3 regions of the Streptomyces sp. NPDC048254 genome follow, and region 2 is predicted to be linked to each of the others. Evidence: riboswitches for the same ligand, from Rfam matches in the RefSeq annotation. Region 2 holds a riboswitch; each other region holds the start of a gene.
What was found. A riboswitch is a leader RNA that binds a small molecule or an ion and turns the genes downstream of it on or off. The one in region 2 is predicted to bind thiamine pyrophosphate.

Region 1 (7,194 bases), on a different contig from region 2:
CTGCTGCTCGGCGCCAAGCGGTTCGGCGACACCCCCGTCAACTCCGGCGCGGGCACCGCCACCTTCCAGGCGGCCTGGCTGCTCAACGGCGGCCAGAAGACCGACATGGACCGGCTCCAGGACCACCACCTCCAGTGGATGGCACGTCTGGACGCGGTCGAGGAGGTCGACGGCTATCTGCTCGTCCACTCCGACACCACCGCCTACCTCGACTACGGCGACTCGATCGAGGCGGTCAACGACACGATCCGCGAGACCATCACGCGAAACGACGCGGACGAGGTCTGGGACCTGTTCCGTAAGTTCACCAAGCGGTTCTCCTTCCGCGACGAAGGGGGTGCAGACGCCGTCCGTTCCCTTCTCGATACGTACGGCGGTACCCGCATCGTTCACGGGCACAGCCCGATTCCCTATCTGCTGGGCGACGTCGGCTCCGAGGACGGCGAAGAGAACACCGGCCCCGTCGTGGAAGGACCACACGTCTACGCGGAGGGACTCGCCATCGCCATGGACGGCGGAGTGACCATGGCCGGAAAGCTGCTGGTCAGGCAACTTCCGCTGGACGCCTGAGCGTTCGGCACGCTGTTCTGTACCCCGAAGTCACACGCGGGCCACCCCCAATTTCCGGCAACCCCCTGTCACCGCGTGCCTTAACGGCTCTACCATCGGTTTATCCGTAGCAGGCTCCCCTCCGTTTCTGCCCGACGGCTCGCCGGCGTGCGAGCCCCAAGCCCTACGGAGCATCGGGGGATGCACATGAACAGCGTTCCGCAGCACCTGCACAGCGAGGACCGCCAGGAATACGAGCGGATCCTCGATGAGGCGCTGCGCTCCGCCCCTTACCGTCCCGAACTGGCCGGTACCGGCCAGCATTTGAACACCGAACAGCTGCGCACCATGGCGCTCAACGCCACCGCACTGATAGCGGCGGCCGCGGCGACCGAGTACCAGCACTATGTGAAGGTCCGCGAGGAACTGCGCAATCCTGCGCGGTCCACCCCGGCCACCGTCCATGAGGCCGACTCGGCGGAGTCGGCCACGGGCGGTGCGCTGGGGCTCGCCACCACCCTCGGCGAGGCCGCCGAGACCACGGGTGCCGGCGGCTTCGCCCTCGCCCTGGTCCTGGCGCCCGTGCTCGCCGGTACCGCCGCCGCGATCTTCCTGCTCGTCGGCTACGTCCTGAAGATGCTGGACCCGGCCCCGGCGTTCGCCCAGACCATGCTCACCGCGGGCTGGGTCTTCGGCGTCGTGACCGCGGCCGCCATCCTCATGGCCGGCGCGGGGCTGCTGCTCACCGCACTGCGCAACAGTCCCTCGCTGGAGGCGGGAGCCTACGGCGAACCCGGTGGGGAGGTGGCCAAGGCCAGGGACGCCTGGCGGGACGCTCTGCTGGAGCGCGGCATCCTGCCCTTCCTGCGGGAAGCGCTGGCCACCGCACCCGGCACGGCCGGACTGCGCCGTACGACCCCGTCGGGCCCGGGAGGCCGGATGCCGCGTCTCGGCTACGACCGTCCTGGCTTCAGCACCGACGACGGCACCGCACCCGCCGCCCGGCCGAGCTTCACGAGCCCGGACTACACCAGCCCGGACTTCGGAGGCCCGGAACACCAGCCGGAATAACCCGGCTTGCGCCCCCCGCCCGGGGGCGCAGGCCGGACACCCGGTCCACGAGAGGGAGCCGCGAAGCCGACCGGCAGAGCACTCGCCGGTTTCTCGCGTGTTCGGCGTCAGTCGGTGATCGGCGGACACACCCGGTTGCCCGCGGCCGCGGGCTCCTTGGATTTCTGCACCATCCCCTTCTCGATCAACACCGAAGCGGTCGGCGACGGCTTCACGGCATCGGCCGCCGCTCTGACAAACGCACGCACCCGCTCTGTCGTGTTCCCTGCCTGCCAGACCAGTCCACGCTCGATCGGCCGCGCATCATGCAGGGGCACATACGCGATATCGGGTCGGGGGTAGTACTGCCGGGAATGCTCTCCGACCGGGAGGACCCCTCTGCCCATCGCGACCAGGGTGAGCATCTCGGAGAACGACCCGCCGACGGGGCCCTTCGGAACGGGCTTGCCCGACGGTGTGCGGTCCGGTGTTCGGTCCCTCTTGAAGGCCGCGGAGGTCACGTCCGGGTACTGCACCACGGGGTACTGAGCCAGTGCTTCGACCGACACCGACCGCTCACCGGCCAGCGGATGCCCGGCCGCCACGGCGAGCACCCGCTCCTCCCTCAGCAACACCGGCCCGCGGGCCATGCCGTCGAACGGGTAGGAGGCGAGAAGGATGTCGATCGAGCCGTCCAGCAGACTCGCCCGGGAGTTGGACAGTTGCACCTCTCGTACGTCGACCCGGCAGTCGGGATGACGTGCGGTGAACAGGCCGACGGCTCTGAGCAGTGCCGGCGCCGTCCACTCTCCGAGGAAGGCCACCCGCAGTTCCCCTGCGACGCCACGACTGGCGTCGGCCGCTCTGCGTAGCGCCTCCTCCATGGCGGCGACCAGGGGCCGCAGGTCATCGGCCAACTGCCGCCCGATCGGGGTGAGCCGGACGGTACGGCTGTTGCGTTCGAACAGCATGCCTCCGACACGGCGTTCCAGCTTCTTGACCATCTGGCTCACCCGCCCGGTCGTGATCCCCAACACCTCGGCGGTCCGGCCGAAGTGCAGTTCCTCGGCAAGCGTCAGAAAGATCTCGGCCTCCAGCCGCTCCAGCATGATCCCCCCTCGGCGTTTAATCCGGCTCAACGGTCGTACTTCGATCATGCCTTGATGGCCCCTACCCCACGGCCGATCGTGGAAGGCATCCCCGTCCGGTCCCCCATGAGACCGGATCCGCACCCTGAGGAAGCCTCATGAACACCACTGCCACCACCGCCTCCCCGACCCCGCGGCAGCGCTCCGGAGACGAAGTGTCCCCGGTGCGTGTCAAGGCATTCGACCACTTGGTCCTCAACGTCGAGGACGTCGAACGGTCGATGGACTTCTACGCCGGACTCCTGGGCCTGGAACCGGTCCGTCTCGCGGAATGGCGAGCCGGGAAAGTCCCCTTCCCGTCGGTCCGAGTCACTCCGGAGACCATCATCGACCTGGTCGTCCGCTGCCGGGGCGAGTCCAACGTCGACCACATCTGTCTCACCGTGGAGCCGGTGGACTGGGACGAGGTCATCGCGTCGGGGGCGTTCACCGTCGTCGAGGGCCCCGTGGAGCGCTTCGGCGCGCGCGGCACCGCCACATCGGTCTACGTCCGGGACCCGGACGGCAATACGGTGGAGCTGCGCTGGTACCCGCAGGACGCCGAAGGGTGACCGAGCCCACGGTGTCGGTCCGGGGTGTCCGACGCCCCGGACCGGCACCTCGGCTAGGAGCTCAGTCCGCCAGCGGCAGGTACACCCGGTTCCCGCTGGCCGCGAACTCCTTCGACTTCTGGAGCATCCCCTCCGCGACCTCCTCGGGAGACGCCCCCTCAGCCGCCCCAGCACCGAACCGCTCCGTGATGCTGTGGCTGATCTTCATCGAGCAGAACTTCGGCCCGCACATGGAGCAGAAATGGGCCGTCTTCGCCGGCTCCGCCGGAAGCGTCTCGTCGTGGAACTCCCGAGCCGTGTCGGGGTCCAGGGCGAGGTTGAACTGGTCCTCCCACCGGAACTCGAAGCGGGCGTCGGACAGCGCGTCGTCCCACTCCTGCGCGCCCGGGTGACCCTTGGCGAGGTCGGCCGCGTGGGCGGCGATCTTGTAGGTGATCACGCCGGTCTTGACGTCGTCGCGGTTGGGCAGGCCGAGGTGCTCCTTGGGGGTTACGTAGCACAGCATCGCCGTGCCCCACCAGGCGATCATGGCGGCACCGATGCCGGAGGTGATGTGGTCGTACGCCGGTGCGACGTCCGTGGTCAGCGGGCCGAGCGTATAGAACGGAGCTTCATCGCAGATCTCCTGCTGAAGGTCGATGTTCTCCTTGATCTTGTGCATCGGGACATGGCCCGGGCCCTCGATCATCGTCTGTACATGGAAACGCCTGGCGATCCGGTTGAGTTCCCCGAGCGTGCGCAACTCCGCGAACTGGGCCTCGTCGTTGGCGTCCGCGATGGAGCCGGGGCGCAGGCCGTCGCCCAGCGAGTACGTGACGTCGTAGGTGGCGAGAATCTCGCAGAGTTCCTCGAAGTTCTCGTACAGAAACGATTCCTTGTGGTGCGCGAGGCACCAGGCCGCCATGATCGAGCCGCCGCGCGAGACGATGCCGGTCTTGCGGTTGGCGGTGAGCGGCACATACGGCAGCCGCACGCCCGCGTGGACGGTCATGTAGTCCACGCCCTGCTCGGCCTGTTCGACGACCGTGTCCTTGTAGATCTCCCAGGTCAGCTCCTCGGCCCTGCCGTCGACCTTCTCCAGGGCCTGGTAGAGCGGGACCGTGCCGATGGGGACGGGGGAGTTGCGCAGCACCCACTCGCGGGTGGTGTGGATGTTGCGTCCGGTGGAGAGGTCCATGACCGTGTCGGCGCCCCAGCGGGTTGCCCAGGTCATCTTCTCCACCTCCTCCTCGATGGAGGAAGTCACGGCGGAGTTGCCGATGTTGGCGTTGACCTTCACCAGGAACCGCTTGCCGATGATCATCGGCTCGATCTCCGGGTGGTTGACGTTGGCCGGCAGCACGGCCCGTCCCGCCGCGATCTCCTCACGGACGACCTCGGGGGAGACGTTCTCCCGGATGGCGACGTACTCCATCTCCGGGGTGACCTCACCCCGGCGCGCATACGCCAGCTGCGTGACCGCCTCGCCGTCACGGCTGCGGCGCGGCTGGCGCGGGCGGCCCGGGAAGACCGCGTCCAGGTTGCGCAGTCCGCCACGCGGAGAGGTGTGCTTGATCCCGTCGTCCTCGGGACGAACGGGGCGGCCCGCGTACTCGGCGGTGTCACCGCGGGCGATGATCCAGTTCTCCCGCAGCGGCGGCAGGCCCCTGCGGACGTCGGTCTCGACGAGCGGATCGGTGTACGGGCCGGAGGTGTCGTAGAGCGTGACCGACTGCCCGTTGGTGAGATGCACCTGACGGACCGGCACCCGAAGGTCGGGGCGCGAACCCTCGACATACCCCTTGTGCCAGCCGATCGACTCTCCTGCCTCTTGGGGTGTTTCACCCGCAATGGGCTGTTCGTCCTGACTGAAGGCAGGCGTGCGTGCGTCCTTGTTGGTCATGAGACCTACTCCCTACGCCGGCATTACCCGGTAACAGGTTCGGCGGTCGACGCAGCGGCTTCCGTCGGGCGGCGTTTCATGTGAAACATCACTCGTTCCACGTGAAACATCGCGAATACGGAGGTCAGCGCCCTCTCAGCCCGGTGCTCCGAGCTCCCGCGTGTGCAAAGGTGCCTCCACGCTAGCGTCAATTCGGGCGCGGTGAACAGAGGGCCCCTGTCGTTCTTGCGATGATCGGGCGGTGACCACGACACAGCAGCACCCCTATCCGCCCCCCGACCCAAGGCGCGGCAACGGCGCCGCACAGGGCGGCGGAACCGGCCACGGGGGCCACGGTGCCGGTGACGGACACGACCACGGGCAGGGCCACCAGCACGACCAGGGGCGCGCTCACAGTCACGACGACGGCCACATCCTCGGCCACCCGCCCGGCCAGGGACCGGGCCAGGGACCGGGCCAGGGACCGGGCCAGGGACCCGGCCAGGGCGGCTCGGGGGCAGGCGGCGGGCACGGTCACTCGCACAGCCACAGCCACGGCCCCGCCGCGCCGGTCTCCAAGCATCTGCGCAAGGTCATCGCGGCGATCCTCATCCCCTTCACCGCCGCGGTCGTCGTCGGGCTCGTGGTGCTGTGGCCCGGCGGCGCCCCGTCGCACGAGCGCACTGGCGTCGGCTTCGACCGGCAGACGCAGGCGGCCACGGTCACCAAGGTCGTCTCGGTCAGCTGCAAGTCGGTCAACGCTTCGGGGGACAGCTCGACAGGCGACACCTCCACCGCGGAGGGCAGCTCCGCGAAGCAGGAGGAGGACGGCACCTGCAAGAAGGCCACGGTCCGGGTCGACACCGGCAAGGACAAGGGCCGTACGTTCACCGAGATCGTGCAGCCCGACCAGTCGCGTCAGCTGGACGAGGGCGAGAAGGTCGTGGTCGCGTACGAGCCCTCGGCGCCCAAGGACCTGCAGTACTCGGTCACCGACGTGAACCGGAAGTTCCCGATGGCGCTGCTGGCCGGGATCTTCGCGCTCGCCGTCGTGGTGGTGGGTCGGCTGCGCGGTGTGATGGCGCTGGTCGCGCTGGCCGTCAGCTTCCTGGTGCTGACCATGTTCATCCTGCCGGGGATCCTGCAGGGCTCGAATCCGCTGCTGATGGCGGTGGTCGGGTCGAGCGCCATCATGCTGATCGCCCTGTACATCTGCCACGGGCTGTCGGCCCGGACCTCGGTGGCGGTGCTCGGCACGCTGGTCTCGCTGTGCCTGATCGGCCTGCTCGGCTCGGAGTTCATCGACTGGGCCGCGCTCACCGGCAACACCGACGACAACACCGGCCTGATTCACGGCCTGTACCCGTCGATCGACATGAGTGGTCTGCTGCTGGCCGGTGTCATCATCGGTTCGCTGGGTGTCCTGGACGATGTGACGGTGACCCAGACATCGGCCGTCTGGGAGCTGCACGAGGCCAACCCGACGATGGGCTGGCGCGGGCTGTACCGGGCCGGCATCCGCATCGGCCGCGACCACATCGCCTCCGTCGTCAACACTCTCGTCCTGGCCTACGCGGGCGCCGCGCTGCCGCTGCTGCTGCTCTTCTCGATCGCGCAGAGCAGCGTGGCGACGGTCGCCAACAGCGAACTGGTGGCCGAGGAGATCGTGCGCACCCTGGTCGGCTCGATCGGCCTGGTCGCCTCGGTGCCGGTCACCACGCTGCTCGCGGCGCTGGTGGTCTCGGCCGACCGGCAGAGCAAGGAAGCGGTCGCGTCCGTGGAGGCCCCGGCGCGTGGCGGACGAGGGCGTCGCCGGAAGCGGTGAACGTGCGGCGAAGAAGCAGTGGGCGGCGCAAGAGGACGGTCCGCATGAGGAGAAGCGCTCCGGCACCCGCCCGGGGGCGCACAGGGCATCTCCCCCTCAGGGACACGGCAGGGCTACGCAGGGCGCCCGCCCAGGGACACGCAGAAGCGTTCCTGCGCGTCCTCACGCGGCTCGGCGGAGCGGCTCGCGCCCCGTGCCATATCTTCAGCC
Region 2 (7,194 bases):
AGAGCCCGGCCACCGCCCGCCGGGCGGCCCCCGGCAATCCCACCAGTTCCAGCAACTCGCCGACCCGCTCGGCCTGTTGCCCCTTGCCCGCGCCACGCATCCGGAGTCCGAAGGCCACGTTCCCGCCCACGTCCCGCTGCGGGAACAGCTGATGGTCCTGGAACATCAGCCCGACTCCCCGACGATGGGCCGGTACCCGCGTCCGGTCCTGCCCGTCGAGCAGCACCCGCCCCGCGTCCGGCGGTTGCAGCCCCGCCACCAGCCGCAGCAGCGTCGACTTGCCGCTCCCGCTGGGCCCGAGCACACACACCACCTCGTGCTCGGCGACCTGGAGGTCCACGGCGTCGAGCACGGCCCGCCCGCCGAACCGCACGGTGGCCTGCTCCAGTTCGAGAAGCGGCATCAGAACTCCCCCGTCCGGTCGGTCCGCAGCCGCTCCAGCACCAGCAGCGCCACCGCGCACACCACCATCAGAATCGTGGAAAGGGCCATCGCCTGGCCGTAGTTGAGATCACCGGGGCGGGACAGCAACCGCGCCACGGCCACCGGAAGCGTCGGGTTGTCCGGCCGCGCGATGAACACCGTCGCCCCGAACTCCCCCAGCGACACCGCGAAGGCGAACCCGGCCGCGACCAGCAACGCCCGCCGCACCATCGGCAGATCGACCTCGCGCCACACCCGCCACGGCGAGGCCCCGAGCACGGCCGCCGCCTCCCGCAGCCGTCCGTCCACGGCCCGCAGCACGGGCAGCATGGTCCGCACGACGAACGGCACCCCGACCAGCGCCTGTGCGAGCGGCACCAGGATCCAGGACTGTCTGAGGTCCAGCGGCGGCTTGTCGAGGGCGATCAGGAACCCGAAGCCGACGGTCACCGCGGACACCCCGAGCGGCAGCATCAGCAGCGCGTCGAAGCCCCGCACCAGCCGCCCCGCGTCCCGCCGGGCCAGCGCGGCGGCGGCGAGCCCGCCGATCACCACGGCGATGGCGGTGGCCGCGACGGCGTATTCGAGCGAATTGACCACCGACTGGATCGGCGCGACCAGGAAGGTGCCCCCGTCGGCGTCACCCAGCGCGCGGTAGTAGCCGAACCCCCCGTCGAGCGACCGCCGTACCAGCACGGCCAGCGGCAGCACCAGGAGTACGGCGACGGTGGCGAGGACCCCGCCGAGCAGCGTCCACTGCCCGGCCCCGCGCGGCCGGCGTGCCGTCACCGACGGGTCCACCAGCCGCAGCGCGCTCTCCCGCCGCCGTACCGTCCACGCGTGCACGGCGAGGATCGCACCGACCGCGACGAACTGCACGATCGTGAGGACGGCGGCGGTGGAGAGGTCGAAGATCTCGGAGGTCTGCCGGTAGATCTCCACTTCGAGGGTGGAGAAGGTCGGCCCGCCGAGGATCTGGACCACGCCGAAGGAGGTGAAGGTGAACAGGAAGACCATCAGCGCGGCGGCGGCCACGGCGGGCGCCAGCGCGGGCAGGGTGACCTTCCGCCAGGCGCCCAGCGGCGAGACGCCGAGCATCCGCGCGGCCTCCTCCTGCCGTGGGTCCAGTTGGGCCCACAGCCCGCCCACGGTCCGTACGACGACCGCGTAGTTGAAGAAGACATGCGCGAGCAGGATGGCCCAGACGGTGGTGTCCAGCCGTACGCCCCACAGCCCGTCCAGCAGTCCGCCGCGGCCGACCAGCGCCAGGAACGCCGTACCGACCACCACTGTCGGCAGCACGAACGGCACCGTCACCACGGCCCGCAGCACCTGCTTGCCCGGGAAGTCGAGACGGGCGAAGACGTAGGCGGCCGGCAGCGCCACCAGCAGGGTGAGCGCGGTGGAGGCGAGCGCCTGCCAGGTGGTGAACCACAGGACGTGCCGGATGTCGGACTCGCCGACGACGTCGGCGATCCGCCCGAACCGCCACACCCCGTCGACCTTCAGCCCGCGCGTGACGATCGCCGCGACCGGCCAGGCGAAGAAGACGGCGAAGAACGCGACGGGCACGAGCATCAGCCCGAGCCGCGCCGCGCTCCCGCGCCTGCCGGCTGCCGCGGCTACTTCAGTACGAGTGACGTCCACGTCTTGACCCACTGGTCACGGTTGGCGGCGATCTTGTCGGGCGCCATGGTCTCGGGGTCCTGGGCGGCGGGACCGTACTTCGTGAACTCGGCAGGCACGGCGGCCCCCTTGACCACCGGGTACACGAACATGTTCAACGGCATGTCCTCCTGGAACTCCTTGGAGACCAGGAAGTCGACGAGCGCCTTGCCGCCCTTGGTGTTCTTGGCGTTGCTCAGCAGCCCGGCGAACTCGATCTGCCGGAAGCAGGTGCCGGTCGCCACGCCGGTGGGCGCGGTGCTGGGCTTCGGGTCGGCGTAGATGACCTCGGCGGGCGGGGAGGAGGCGTACGACACGACGAGCGGCCGGTCGCCCTTCGCCTTCCTGCCGCCGGCCGAGCCGGAGAACTCCTCGTTGTAGGCCTGCTCCCAGCCGTCGACGACCTTGACGCCGTTGTCCTTGAGCTTCTTCCAGTAGCCCTGCCAGCCTCCCCCACTCTCGGCTTCGCTCGAGCGGGAGGTGCCCCCATCCCCGTACGCGGCGGCGGAGCCGAGCAGGAAGCCGAGCCCCGGCGAGGAGGTGGCCGCGTTCTCCGTGACGAGGAGGTTCTTGTACTGCGGCTTGACGAGGTCGGCGTAGGAGGTGGGCGGGGTCAGCTTGTGCTTGCTGAAGTAGGCCTTGTCGTAGTTGACGCAGATGTCGCCGTAGTCGATGGGGGTGACCCGGTGCTTGCCCACGTCGAGCTGGTAGTCCGTGCCGACCTGGTCGAGGCCCTTGGCTTCGTACGGCTGGAAGAGACCGTTGTCGAGAGCGCGGGAGAGCAGGGTGTTGTCGACGCCGAAGAAGACGTCGCCCTGCGGGTTGTCCTTGGTCAGGATCGCCTTGTTGACGGCCTGGCCGGCGTCGCCGTCCTTGAGGACCTTCACCTTGTAGCCGGACTGCTTCTCGAAGTCCTGGAGCACGGTCTTGGAGACGGCCCATGAGTCGTGGCTGACCAGGGTGACGGTCTTGGAGTCGGTCCCGGTACCCGACGACGAACACGCGGACAGCGTGACGAGGCCGAGCCCGACGGCCGCGGCCAAGAAGGTCCTTGTGTGCACTGGTGTTTTCCTCCTGGGGTTGACCAGGAAGAGACGCGGCCCTGCCCAGAGGATCTGATCTTCTGGGCAGGGCGCAACAGCTTGAGTGATGACCGAACTTCCTACCCAGAATGACCTGGGCGAGGTTCAGAGGGTCTGCGGCCCGATTGCCGCACTCTCAGCGCTGTGGCGCTCCCCTGTCGGAATATGAAGATGTACCTGCGGCCCTCAGATTACCGCTCGGTGGCCGCGAGCTGACCGCAGGCTCCGTCGATCTCCTGACCACGGGTGTCCCGGACGGTGACGGGCACACCGTGCGCGGCGATGGCCTCGACGAAGGCCTTCTCGTCCTCGGGCCGCGACGCGGTCCACTTCGAACCCGGCGTCGGGTTCAGCGGGATGAGGTTGACGTGCACGGGCTTGCCCTTGAGGAGGCGGCCCAGCCGGTCCCCCCGCCACGCCTGGTCGTTGATGTCGCGGATGAGGGCGTACTCGATCGACAACCGCCGCCCGCTCTTCTCGACGTACTCGAACCCGGCGTCGAGCACCTCGCGCACCTTCCACCGCGTGTTCACGGGGACGAGGGTGTCGCGCAGTTCGTCGTCGGGGGCGTGCAGGGAGATCGCGAGCCGGCACTTGAGTCCCTCGTCGGCCAACCGGTGGATGGCCGGCACGAGTCCGACCGTCGACACGGTGATCCCGCGCTGCGAGAGACCCAGCCCGTCCGGGGCCGGGTCGGTCAGCGCCCGGATGGCGGTGACGACCCGCTTGTAGTTGGCGAGGGGCTCGCCCATGCCCATGAACACGATGTTGGACAGCCGCGCCGGACCGCCGGGCACCTCCCCGTCCCGCAGCGCCCGCATCCCGTCCACGATCTGGTGGACGATCTCCGCGGTGGACAGGTTCCGGTCGAGGCCCGCCTGCCCGGTCGCGCAGAACGGGCAGTTCATCCCGCACCCCGCCTGCGAGCTGATGCACATGGTCACCCGGTCCGGGTAGCGCATCAGCACGGACTCGACGAGCGTGCCGTCGAACAGCCGCCACAGCGTCTTGCGGGTGGTGCCCTCGTCCGTCGACAGATGCCGTACGACGGTCATCAGCTCGGGGAACAGCGCGTCCCGCAGCCGGTCCCGGGAGCCGGCCGGGATGTCCGTCCACTGGTCGGGGTCGTGCGCGTAGCGCGCGAAGTAGTGCTGCGCGAGCTGCTTGGCACGGAACGGCTTCTCACCGATCTCGGCCACCGCGTCCTTGCGCTCGGCAGGCGTGAGATCGGCAAGATGCCGCGGCGGCTTCTTGGCTCCGCGCGGCGCGACAAAAGTAAGTTCTCCGGGCTTAGGCATGGCTGTACCAGTGTCGCAGATCCAATTGGGTGACCTGGGGCTGCGGCTCGCGACGACTGTCGTTAGTAGTCGCTACCAGTCGTGACTGAACGGCTTCGGACGGCCCGGAGACGGCCCAGCCGAGGGAGCTGCGCGCCCCGACCGAGCTGCCGGGGTCGTCGTTGCGGTCCACTTACGCGGAGTCGACCGTCCATAGCGGATCCAAATCGACGGGCGTCTCCCCGCCGGGCCTGTGGGACCCCGGCCGTCCGTTACCAACACGTCCCACAGAGGTTTTTCCCCTTTGTCCCGATGGGCACACGGTCAGTGAGACCCCACGGAGGTACCGAGATGAGCGCCGGAGAACGGGCCAAGGCAAAGGCAGAACAGATCGTCGGAAAGACCGTGCGGAAGGCGGCCCACGCGGTGCACAAAGAAACCCTCGCAGCAAAAGGCGCCGCTCTCGAAACACGGGGCAAGATGCGGGGCGCGAAAGAACAGGCCAGGGGCTCCTTCAAGCACTGAGCGCACTACCCGTCAGATCCAATCGGGTGGCCTGCGACCGTCGCTCCGGACGGCCGTCGTCGACCGCGCCAAAGTTGACCCATGCGGGAGATCGCGTACGCCGTGAGCGTCCTCAATACCGCAAGCGTGCCTTGCCGCCCTCGATAAGGAGGAAGAATCGGTCGACCGTGTCACCGCCGGTGACCGGCACGAGCGTGAGCCCGAGGTCGATGATCGGCTTGAGGGTCATTGCCGTCCGGCTTCCGTCGGGATCCGGCCCCTTTACCGCGGCCCTGGCTTCGAAGAGCGGCCGGACCGGTTCCCAGCCCGGGCCGGGGCTGAAGTCGCAAGAGAAAAGCGGGCATGTCCACTCCGTAGACCGTGAGTGTGCCCACCAGTTCGTCGCCGTGTATGAGACGCCATGCGTCGATCACAGTTGCCCCCGCCGAGTGAGCGAAGCCTCAGCGGCACCCTATCGGCCGACCGGGGTGGAGACCGGGTAGGTCGGTGTCCTCCCGGTCACCACGTCACGGGCAGGGTGCGCGGGCCGCGGATCAGGCCCTGGCGCTGGAACTCGACCTCCTCGGCAGGCACGGCCAGGCGGATGCCGGGGAAGCGGGTGAGGACCGAGCCGATCATGATCTCGGCCTCCATACGGGCCATGATGGCGGCCATGCAGTGGTGGGGACCGTGCCCGAAGGCCAGGTGGGGGCCGTTGGTGCGGTCGAAGTCCAGGTCGTCGGGGTCGGGGAAGACCTCGGGGTCGCGGTTGGCGGCGACATACGCGTTGTAGATGACCTCACCGGCCCGGATCAGCCGGCCGCCGACCTCGACGTCCTCGATGGCGACCCGCGGGATGCCGACACCGTTGCGGTGCGGGACGTAGCGGAAGAGTTCGTCCACGGCCTTGGGGAGCAGCTCCGGCTCGCGGCGCAGCCGCTCCAGGTGACGGGGGTGGGTGAGCAGCGCGTACATCATCGAGCCGCTGTTGTTGCGGACCGCGTGACCGCCGCTGACCTGGATGGCGGTGGCCAGCGAGATCGCCTCGTCGCCGGTGATCTCGCCGGCCTCGGTGGCCAGCGCCAGCACTCCGGCGAGGTCCTCGCGGGGCTCCTCGCGGCGGTGCTGGAGCAGTTCGGCGATCCGGGCCCGGGTGGTCCGGGCGGCCTCCTTGGCGCGCTCCTCGGAGTCGGCGCCGGCGGACAGCAGGGCCTCGCCGGTCGCCGCCCAGCGGTGCCAGTCCTTCTCGTCGACGCCGAGGAAGTCACGGATGACGGCGATCGGGAAGGGGCCGTGCAGATGCTCCATGAGGTCGGCCGGTGGCCCGGCGGCCGCCATCACGTCGAGCATTTCGGCGGCCCTGCGCTCGGCCATCGGCCGCAGCCGCTGCATGGCCCGCCCGGTGAATGCGCGGGCGACGACCCGGCGCAGCCGGTTGTGCCGGGGCGGGTCGATGTACTGCAGGCCCGCCGTCTGCGAGGCCACGGGCTCCGGACGCATGCTGGTGACGTCGCGGCCGACGACCTGTTCCCGGGAGAAGCGGGGGTCGGAGGTGACGAAGCGGCAGTCCTCGTACCGGGTGATCAGCCAGGCGTGCCCCTCGCCGTGCGCGAGCTTGATCCGGGTGACCGGTTCGTCGCGCAGCATCTCGTCGAGAAACGGGTCGGGGTCGAGGGCGGGTAGATCGTCGACGGGCCAGAACCGCACCGGAGGCGGCGGGGTCGGGGTCGGGGTGGAGGCCGGGGCCGGGTCTAGGGGCATGGGCACACTCCCTGCGCGTCAGAGGACACACAGCGTCCTCACAGGGAGTCTGCCTCCCACCGTACCGACCATGCGATTTGTGCTGCGCCATCCGGGGCCGACAAGCCGACGAGCCCCCGCCCTGCAAAGGACGGGGGCTCGACTACGACAGGTGCGGGTCAGCCGCTGCCGACGAAGAGCACCATGAGCAGCCACACCACAGGAGCCGTCGGCAGCAGGGAGTCCAAGCGGTCCATGATGCCGCCGTGGCCCGGGAGCAGTGTGCCCATGTCCTTGATGCCCAGGTCCCGCTTGATCATGGACTCGCCGAGGTCGCCGAGGGTGGCGCTGGCCGCGACCGCGAGGCCCAGGAGCAGGCCCTGCCACCAGGTGCCGTCGTCGATCAGGAACTGCATGCACAGCGCGCCCGCGGCCATGGCGAACAGCACCGCGCCGACCAGGCCCTCGCGGGTCTTGCCGGGACTGATGCGCGGGGCGAGCTT
Region 3 (7,194 bases), on a different contig from region 2:
GGTCTTCGACAGCAGCGGCGGGACCTTGGTGAACTGCCCGGAGTTGATGTACCAGATCCCGGTGCCGGCACCGAAGAGGACCAGTACCGCGATGACGAGTGTGACCAGCCCGCGCCGGGACCGGCGGCGGGCCCCGTGCCGCCGCTCCGGCACCGGCGGCGCCTCGAACCGGCTGGTCATCACGACCCTGTCGTCCGGTTCGTTGACGGGCAGCGGCCGGGGCACCGCCAGCGACCGCGGAATGACGCTGGTCCGGTCCCCGGCTATGTCGTGCGCCTCGGCGAGCGCCTGCGGCGGTACGGCGTCCAGCTGCTCGTCACGGAGGGCGGCCCGCGCCTCCCGCACCAGGGCCAGCAGCGCGACGGCGTCGTAGGGCCGGACCTCGGGACTGCGGGCGGTGCCGCGGGCGACCAGCTCGTCCAGCTCGTGGGCCAGCCCGGGCACGGCGGCGGACGGCGGCGGCACGTCCTCGTGGAGATGCTTGTAGAGGATCACCGCGGGCGAGTCCGAGTCGTGCGGCTTCTCCCCGGTGAGCATCTCGTAGAGCACGACACCGCACGCGTACACGTCGACGCGGGGATCGGCGGCCCCGCTCTCGACCTGCTCGGGCGCGAGGTACGCCACGGTCCCCAGGACGGCGCCGGTCGTGTTGGTGACGCTGCCCACCGACCGCACGAGCCCGAAGTCGGCGACCTTGACCCGGCCGTCGTCCCCTATCAACACGTTCTCGGGCTTCATGTCCCGGTGCACGAACCCGGCGCGGTGCGCGGCGCCCAGCGCGGCCAGCACCGGCTCCAGAATGTCCAGCGCGGCCCGCGGCTGCAGCGCGCCGCGCTCGCGCAGCACGTCACGCAGGGTGCACCCGGCGACGTACTCCATCGCGAGGTACACGTACGGCCCGTCGGTCCCCTGGTCGAAGACCTGGACGACATTGGGGTGGGCCAACCGGGCGACCGACTTGGCCTCCCGGATGAATCTCTCGACGAAGGACCCGTCGGCGGCGAGCGCCGGATGCATCACTTTCAGCGCGAGCACCCGGTCCAGCCGGACGTCCAGGGCCCGGTAGACCGTGGCCATCCCGCCGACGGCGATCCGCGCGTCGACGCGATAACGGCCGTCGAGCACCTGCCCGACGAGGGGGTCCTGAAGCGTCGTATCCACCCCGAGAGTGTACGAGCCCCGGCTGAAACCCCCACAGGTGAGACAGATTTCCCCACCGACTTGCAGCGCACCTGTGACGCAGCGCGCCCCTCCACGCGCCCCGAGAGACCGGATCGGCGGTCAGAAGGCGGGGCGCTCGGGGTCCAGGGCGGCCAGGCCCTCCGTGGGGGACGACGGCTCGGCGAAGTGGCGGAAGGGGATCCGGCCGGCCAGCCGGGCCAGCCGTCCCGCCTCCACCCCGGCCCGCATGGCGAACGCCATCCGCTCGGGATCCCGCGCTCGCGTCACGGCGGACGCCAGCATCACCCCCGCGCACCCCAGCTCCATCGCCAGCGCCACGTCGGACGCCGTACCGGCCCCCGCGTCCAGAATCACCGGCACGCGCGCGTGCTCGACGATCAGCCGGAAGTTGTGCGGGTTGCGGATCCCGAGCCCGGATCCGATGGGCGACCCGAGCGGCATCACCGCGGCGCACCCGACGTCCTCCAGCTTCCGCGCCAGCACGGGATCGTCGTTGGTGTACGGCAGCACCGTGAACCCGTCGTCGACCAGCGTCTCCGCCGCGTCGAGCAGCTCGATCGGATCCGGCAGCAGCGTCCGCTCGTCGGCGATGACCTCCAGCTTGACCAGCGAGGTGCCCAGCGCCTCCCGGGCCAGCCGGGCCGTCAGCACGGCCTCCCCGGCGGTGAAGCACCCCGCGGTGTTCGGCAGCACCCGGATCCCCAGCCGTTCGAGGACCGACAGCACGGACCCCCGTACCCCCGGATCCACCCGCCGCATCGCGACCGTCGTCAGCTCGGTCCCGGACGCGACCAGCGCCCGCTCCAGCACCTCCAGGCTGGGCGCACCCCCGGTCCCCATGATCAGCCGGGACGAGAAGGCCGTACCCCCGAGCACGAACGGATCGTCGGCCATGGCTCAGCCTCCCTGTACGGCGGTCAGGACTTCCACGCGGTCACCCTCGGCGAGCGCCGTACCCGGCCACTCCCCGCGCGGTACGACGGTCTCGTTGACCGCCGCGGCCACCCCGGACGGCGCGGCCGTGAGGGACCTCACGAGCGTGTCGAGAGCGGTGCCCGGGGTGATCTCCCGGCGCTCCCCGTTGACGGAGATGTTCATGCGGTCTGCTCCAGGAGTGCGCCGGGGACGGGGCCGAAACGCTTCGGCGTGAACGGACGGGCCTCTTCCGGCAGCTCACCGCCGGTCAGCAGCTCCGCCATCACGTCTCCCGTGACCGGCGTGAGCAGCACCCCGTTGCGGTGGTGACCGGTGGCCAGCAGCAGTCCGTCGAGGCGGGTCGGCCCGAGCAGCGGCGCGTTGTCGGGGGAGCCGGGGCGCAGCCCGGCCCGGGTCTCGGTCAGCGGCAGCTCGGTGATGCCGGGCACCAGCTCGTGCGCGTCGCGCAGCAGCTCGTACACGCCGCCCGCGGTGACCGTCGTGTCCCAGCCCAGCTCCTCGCTGGTCGCCCCGACGACCAGCTCGCCGTTCTCCCGGGGCACCAGGTAGAGATGGCCGCCGCGCACCACGGCCCGTACCGTCCGGCTGAGGAACGGCGCGTACCGCGCGGGCACGGTCAGCCGCAGCACCTGCCCCTTCACGGGCCGCACCGGCGGCAGTACCTCGTCCGGCACCCCCGCCAGCCGCCCGCTCAGGCTCCCCGCGGCGAGCACGACCCGGTCCGCGCCCAGCGGGTCGCCCGCGCGCGTGACGACACCGGCGGCCCGCTCCCGTACCACCTCCAGACGCTCGGCCCAGTCGCGGTGGAAGACCACCCCGGCCCGCTCGCACGCGGCCACCAGGGCGGCCGCCAGCCGGCGCGGGTCGATCTGGTGGTCGCCGTCGACCCGCAGCCCGCCGCGTACGCCCGGCGCGAGCATCGGCTCCAGGCGCCGGCAGTCTCGCCCGGACAGCCACTCGGAGTCCAGCCCCGACTGCCGCTGGAGGGCGTGCAGCTCGCGCAGATGCGCGCGGTCGTCGGCGTCCAGCGCGACCGCGAGCGTGCCGCAGCGCCGGTAGCCGAGGTCGTGGCCGGTCAGCTCGGTGAGCTCGGCGGCGAAGTCGGGATAGCGGCGGGCGGAGGCCAGGTTGAGCCCCAGCAGGGTCTGCTCGCCGTAGTGCAGTTCGGTGACCGCGGCCAGCATTCCCGCCGCGACCTGCGCGGCTCCGCCGCCTGGCTCCGGGTCGACCACGGCGGTGGCGAGCCCGCGCTGCGCGGACCGCCAGGCCGTGACCAGGCCGATGATGCCGCCCCCGATGACGAGGACGTCGGACGTATGTGCGGACATGGGCGTCCAGCCCCTCCCTTCGCCGGCATGACCCGGATCAGGTTCGTACGGTCGGAGGCCGCCAGCCTCCCTCTCAGCCCAGTGCGCCCGGGCTCCCGCGTGTGCTTACCGGCCACCCTAGACCGCGGGGCTCCGCCCTCGTAAGACGGCCTGCGCCGGCGGTGTGGAGCAGGTCACTCAGCACGCCCCCTGACTGACTCTTTGTCAGTTGTCTATCGTTCTTGTCTATGGTGATCACGTGAGCGAGCAGACGCAGCGACAGAGCACGTCACAGACGCGGCGCGTGGTGGTCGTGGGCGCGGGCATGGCCGGGGTGCAGACCGCCGTGGCCCTGCGTGAGCAGGGGTTCACCGGGACCGTCACCCTGATCGGCGCCGAGCCGCACCAGCCGTACGACCGGCCGCCGCTCTCCAAGGCGGTGCTGCTCGGCAAGGCGGAGGGCTCCGCCTTCGAGGTCGACTTCGAGGCGCTCGGCATCGAGCTGGCGCTCGGCCGCGAGGCCCTCGGCGTGCGCCCCGCCGACCGTGAGCTGGACACCGAGGCCGGACCGGTGCCGTACGACGTCCTGGTCCTCGCCACCGGCGCCGAGCCGATCGCGCTGCCCGGCACCGAGGGCGTGCCCGGCGTCCACCTGCTGCGCACCCTGGACGACGCCGAGCGGCTGCGGCCCGTACTCGCCCGGCAGCACGACATCGTGGTGGTCGGCGCGGGCTGGATCGGCGCCGAGTTCACCACCGCGGCCCGGGAGGCCGGCTGCGCGGTGACCGTCGTGGAGGCCGCCGACCGCCCGCTCGCGGGAGCGCTCCCGGCCGAGGTGGCCGCGCCGATGACCGCCTGGTACGCCGACAGCGGCGCCGAACTGCGCACGCACGCGCGCGTGGCGCGTGTCGAACCCGGCGCGGTGGTGCTCGACGACGGCTCGCGGCTGCCCGCGGGCGCGGTCGTGGTCGGCATCGGCGCCCGCCCCGCCACCGCCTGGCTGGCCGGCTCCGGCATCGACCTGGGCGCGCACGGGGAGGTGCTCGCCGACGACCGGCTGCGCACCGGCGTCCCGGACGTCTACGCGGTCGGCGACTGCGCGTCCTTCCCGTCCGGCCGCTACGGCGAGCGCCTCCTGGTCCACCACTGGGACAACGCCCTCCAGGGCCCGCGCACGGTCGCCGCCAACATCCTCGGCGAGTCCGACGCGGTCTACGACCCCGTGCCGTACTTCTGGTCGGAGCAGTTCGGCCGCTTCGTGCAGTACGCCGGCCACCACGCCGTCGCCGACCGCATGGTCTGGCGCGGTGAGCCGACGGGCCCGGCCTGGAGCGTCTGCTGGCTTCGCGAGGACCGCCTGGTCGCTCTGCTGGCGGTAGGCCGCCCACGAGACCTGGCCCAGGGCCGCCGCCTGATCGAGGCAGACGCCCGAATGGACGCCGAGGCCCTGTCCGACCCCGCCCGCCCCTTGAAGAACGCGACCGCAGCGCCCCTTTAGTGGCACGGGGCGGTGACATGTGCGGGTCCCCCGCATGGGCGAGACCAGCCACGAGGAACCCGCACCCGACCACCCACCCGTCCCGGCGCTTCCCTCTCGCGGCCCACCCGGCGGAACGCCTACCCTTGCTTCCGTGACCGAGATTGACGCAAAGATCGATGTTCTCGTCCCCGCCTGGCTCACCGTCCCCGACATCGCAGAGATGCTGGACGTCGAGGTGACGCGCGTGCGGCAGCTGGTCAAGGAGGGCCAGCTCATCGCCGTCCGCCGTGGTGAGAACCGCGCGCTGCACATCCCCGCCGCCTTCATCGACGGGGACAAGGTCGTCAAGGGCCTGTCCGGAACCTTGACGCTCCTGCGGGACGACGGCTTCACGGACGAAGAGATGCTGGAGTGGCTCTTCACGCCCGACGCCAGCCTGCCCGGCACCCCCGCGCAGGCCCTGAGCGAGAATCGCGGTACGGAGGTGAAGCGCCGCGCCCAGGCGCTCGCCGTCTGAGGCAGCCAGTACCGACACAACGGGGGACACACCGATGACCGACACCGCCCGCGCCCAGCTGGCCGACGCCCGGCTGTACCTCTGCACGGACGCCCGCAAGGAGCGGGGCGACCTCGCCGGGTTCCTGGACGCGGTCCTGGCGGGCGGTGTCGACATCGTGCAGCTGCGCGACAAGGGCATGGAGGCCGGCGAGGAGCTGGAGCACCTCGCCGTGTTCGCCGACGCCTGCGCCCGGCACGGCAAGCTGCTCGCGGTCAACGACCGCGCGGACGTGGCCCACGCGGCCGGTGCCGACGTGCTCCACCTCGGCCAGGACGACCTGCCGGTCCCGGCCGCCCGCGCGATCCTCGGCCCGGACGTCCTGATCGGCCGCTCCACGCACGCCGACTCCGAGGCCGCCGCGGCCGCCGTCCAGGACGGAGTGGACTACTTCTGCACCGGCCCCTGCTGGCCCACCCCCACCAAGCCCGGCCGCCCCGCTCCCGGCCTCGGCCTGGTGCGGTACACCGCCGCCCTGGGCACGGACCGCCCCTGGTTCGCCATCGGCGGCATCGACCTGGGCAACCTCGACCAGGTGCTGGACGCGGGCGCCCGCCGGGTGGTCGTGGTCCGCGCGCTCACCGAGGCCGACGACCCGGGCGCCGCGGCGGCCGAGTTCGCGAAGCGGCTGCGGTCGGCGTAGCCCCTCGGCCCCTCGGCCCCTCGGCCGCTCAGGCCGGCGCGGCTCGGTGACGGGACCGTCCGGAAACTTGTCCAGTATCCGGACGCAGGGCCGACAATCCGGGCAAATCCCCCGAGTGCGGTTGGGTGTCCGTCCGCCCCTGGCTAACCTGCGAGTATGGCCCTCGGAACCGCATCCACCAGGACTGACCGCGCACGCACCGTGCGTGACATGCTCGCCTCCGGCAAGACCACGTACTCGTTCGAGTTCTCGGCGCCGAAAACCCCCAAGGGCGAGCGGAACCTGTGGAGCGCACTCCGGCGGGTCGAGGCGGTCGCCCCCGACTTCGTCTCCGTGACCTACGGCGCCGGCGGCTCCACCCGCGCGGGCACCGTCAAGGAGACCCAGCAGATCGTCGCCGACACCACGCTCACCCCGGTCGCCCACCTCACCGCGGTCGACCACTCCCTGGCCGAACTGCGCAACATCATCGGCCAGTACGCGGACGCCGGGATCCGCAACATGCTCGCGGTGCGCGGCGACCCGCCCGGCGACCCGATGGGGGAGTGGGTGGCGCACCCGCGGGGCCTGACCTACGCGGCCGAACTCGTCCGGCTCATCAAGGAGTCCGGTGACTTCTGCGTGGGCGTGGCCGCCTTCCCGGAGATGCACCCGCGCTCCAGCGACTGGGACACCGACGTCCGGCACTTCGTCGACAAGTGCCGCGCGGGTGCCGACTACGCCATCACGCAGATGTTCTTCCAGCCCGAGTCGTACCTTCGCCTTCGCGACCGGGTCGGCGCGGCCGGCTGCGAGACTCCGGTGATTCCGGAAATCCTGCCCGTCACCAGTGTGAAGATGCTGGAACGGTTGCCCAAACTCAGCAACGCGACCTTCCCGGACGCCCTGAAAGAGCGGATCCTCACAGCCAAAGACGATCCGGCGGCGGTACGCTCCATCGGTATCGAGTTCGCCACGGAGTTCTGCGCACGGCTGCTGGCCGAGGGCGTCCCCGGACTGCACTTCATCACGCTCAACAGCTCCACGGCGACGCTGGAAATCCACGAGAACCTGGGCCTGCACCATCCCCCGCGGGCCTAGACCGGCCGCA

Region 1: linked by a shared signal. The riboswitch ahead of thiC (phosphomethylpyrimidine synthase ThiC) and the one ahead of ACGFZQ_RS18635 (thiamine ABC transporter substrate binding subunit) in region 2 are both predicted to bind thiamine pyrophosphate.
Region 3: linked by a shared signal. The riboswitch ahead of thiO (glycine oxidase ThiO) and the one ahead of ACGFZQ_RS18635 (thiamine ABC transporter substrate binding subunit) in region 2 are both predicted to bind thiamine pyrophosphate.

Annotation. Positions count from the first base shown of each region.
Region 1 is NZ_JBICZJ010000012.1:47,538-54,731, forward strand. It holds gene ACGFZQ_RS30760 (metallophosphoesterase) at 1-570, shown strand, start outside; gene ACGFZQ_RS30765 (hypothetical protein) at 751-1,620, shown strand; gene ACGFZQ_RS30770 (LysR family transcriptional regulator) at 1,728-2,708, opposite strand; gene ACGFZQ_RS30775 (VOC family protein) at 2,912-3,298, shown strand; gene thiC (phosphomethylpyrimidine synthase ThiC) at 3,360-5,180, opposite strand; TPP riboswitch at 5,173-5,350, opposite strand; gene ACGFZQ_RS30785 (YibE/F family protein) at 5,422-6,984, shown strand; gene ACGFZQ_RS30790 (SsgA family sporulation/cell division regulator) at 7,189-7,194, opposite strand, start outside.
Region 2 is NZ_JBICZJ010000006.1:129,329-136,522, forward strand. It holds gene ACGFZQ_RS18625 (ABC transporter ATP-binding protein) at 1-403, opposite strand, end outside; gene ACGFZQ_RS18630 (ABC transporter permease) at 403-2,001, opposite strand; gene ACGFZQ_RS18635 (thiamine ABC transporter substrate binding subunit) at 2,046-3,149, opposite strand; TPP riboswitch at 3,230-3,337, opposite strand; gene rlmN (23S rRNA (adenine(2503)-C(2))-methyltransferase RlmN) at 3,362-4,468, opposite strand; gene ACGFZQ_RS18645 (hypothetical protein) at 4,799-4,972, shown strand; gene ACGFZQ_RS18650 (cytochrome P450) at 5,471-6,712, opposite strand; gene ACGFZQ_RS18655 (phosphatidate cytidylyltransferase) at 6,871-7,194, opposite strand, start outside.
Region 3 is NZ_JBICZJ010000011.1:328,360-335,553, forward strand. It holds gene pknB (Stk1 family PASTA domain-containing Ser/Thr kinase) at 1-1,161, opposite strand, end outside; gene ACGFZQ_RS30365 (thiazole synthase) at 1,282-2,076, opposite strand; gene thiS (sulfur carrier protein ThiS) at 2,080-2,280, opposite strand; gene thiO (glycine oxidase ThiO) at 2,277-3,446, opposite strand; TPP riboswitch at 3,444-3,555, opposite strand; gene ACGFZQ_RS30380 (FAD-dependent oxidoreductase) at 3,685-4,923, shown strand; gene ACGFZQ_RS30385 (Rv2175c family DNA-binding protein) at 5,057-5,422, shown strand; gene thiE (thiamine phosphate synthase) at 5,457-6,104, shown strand; gene metF (methylenetetrahydrofolate reductase [NAD(P)H]) at 6,261-7,184, shown strand.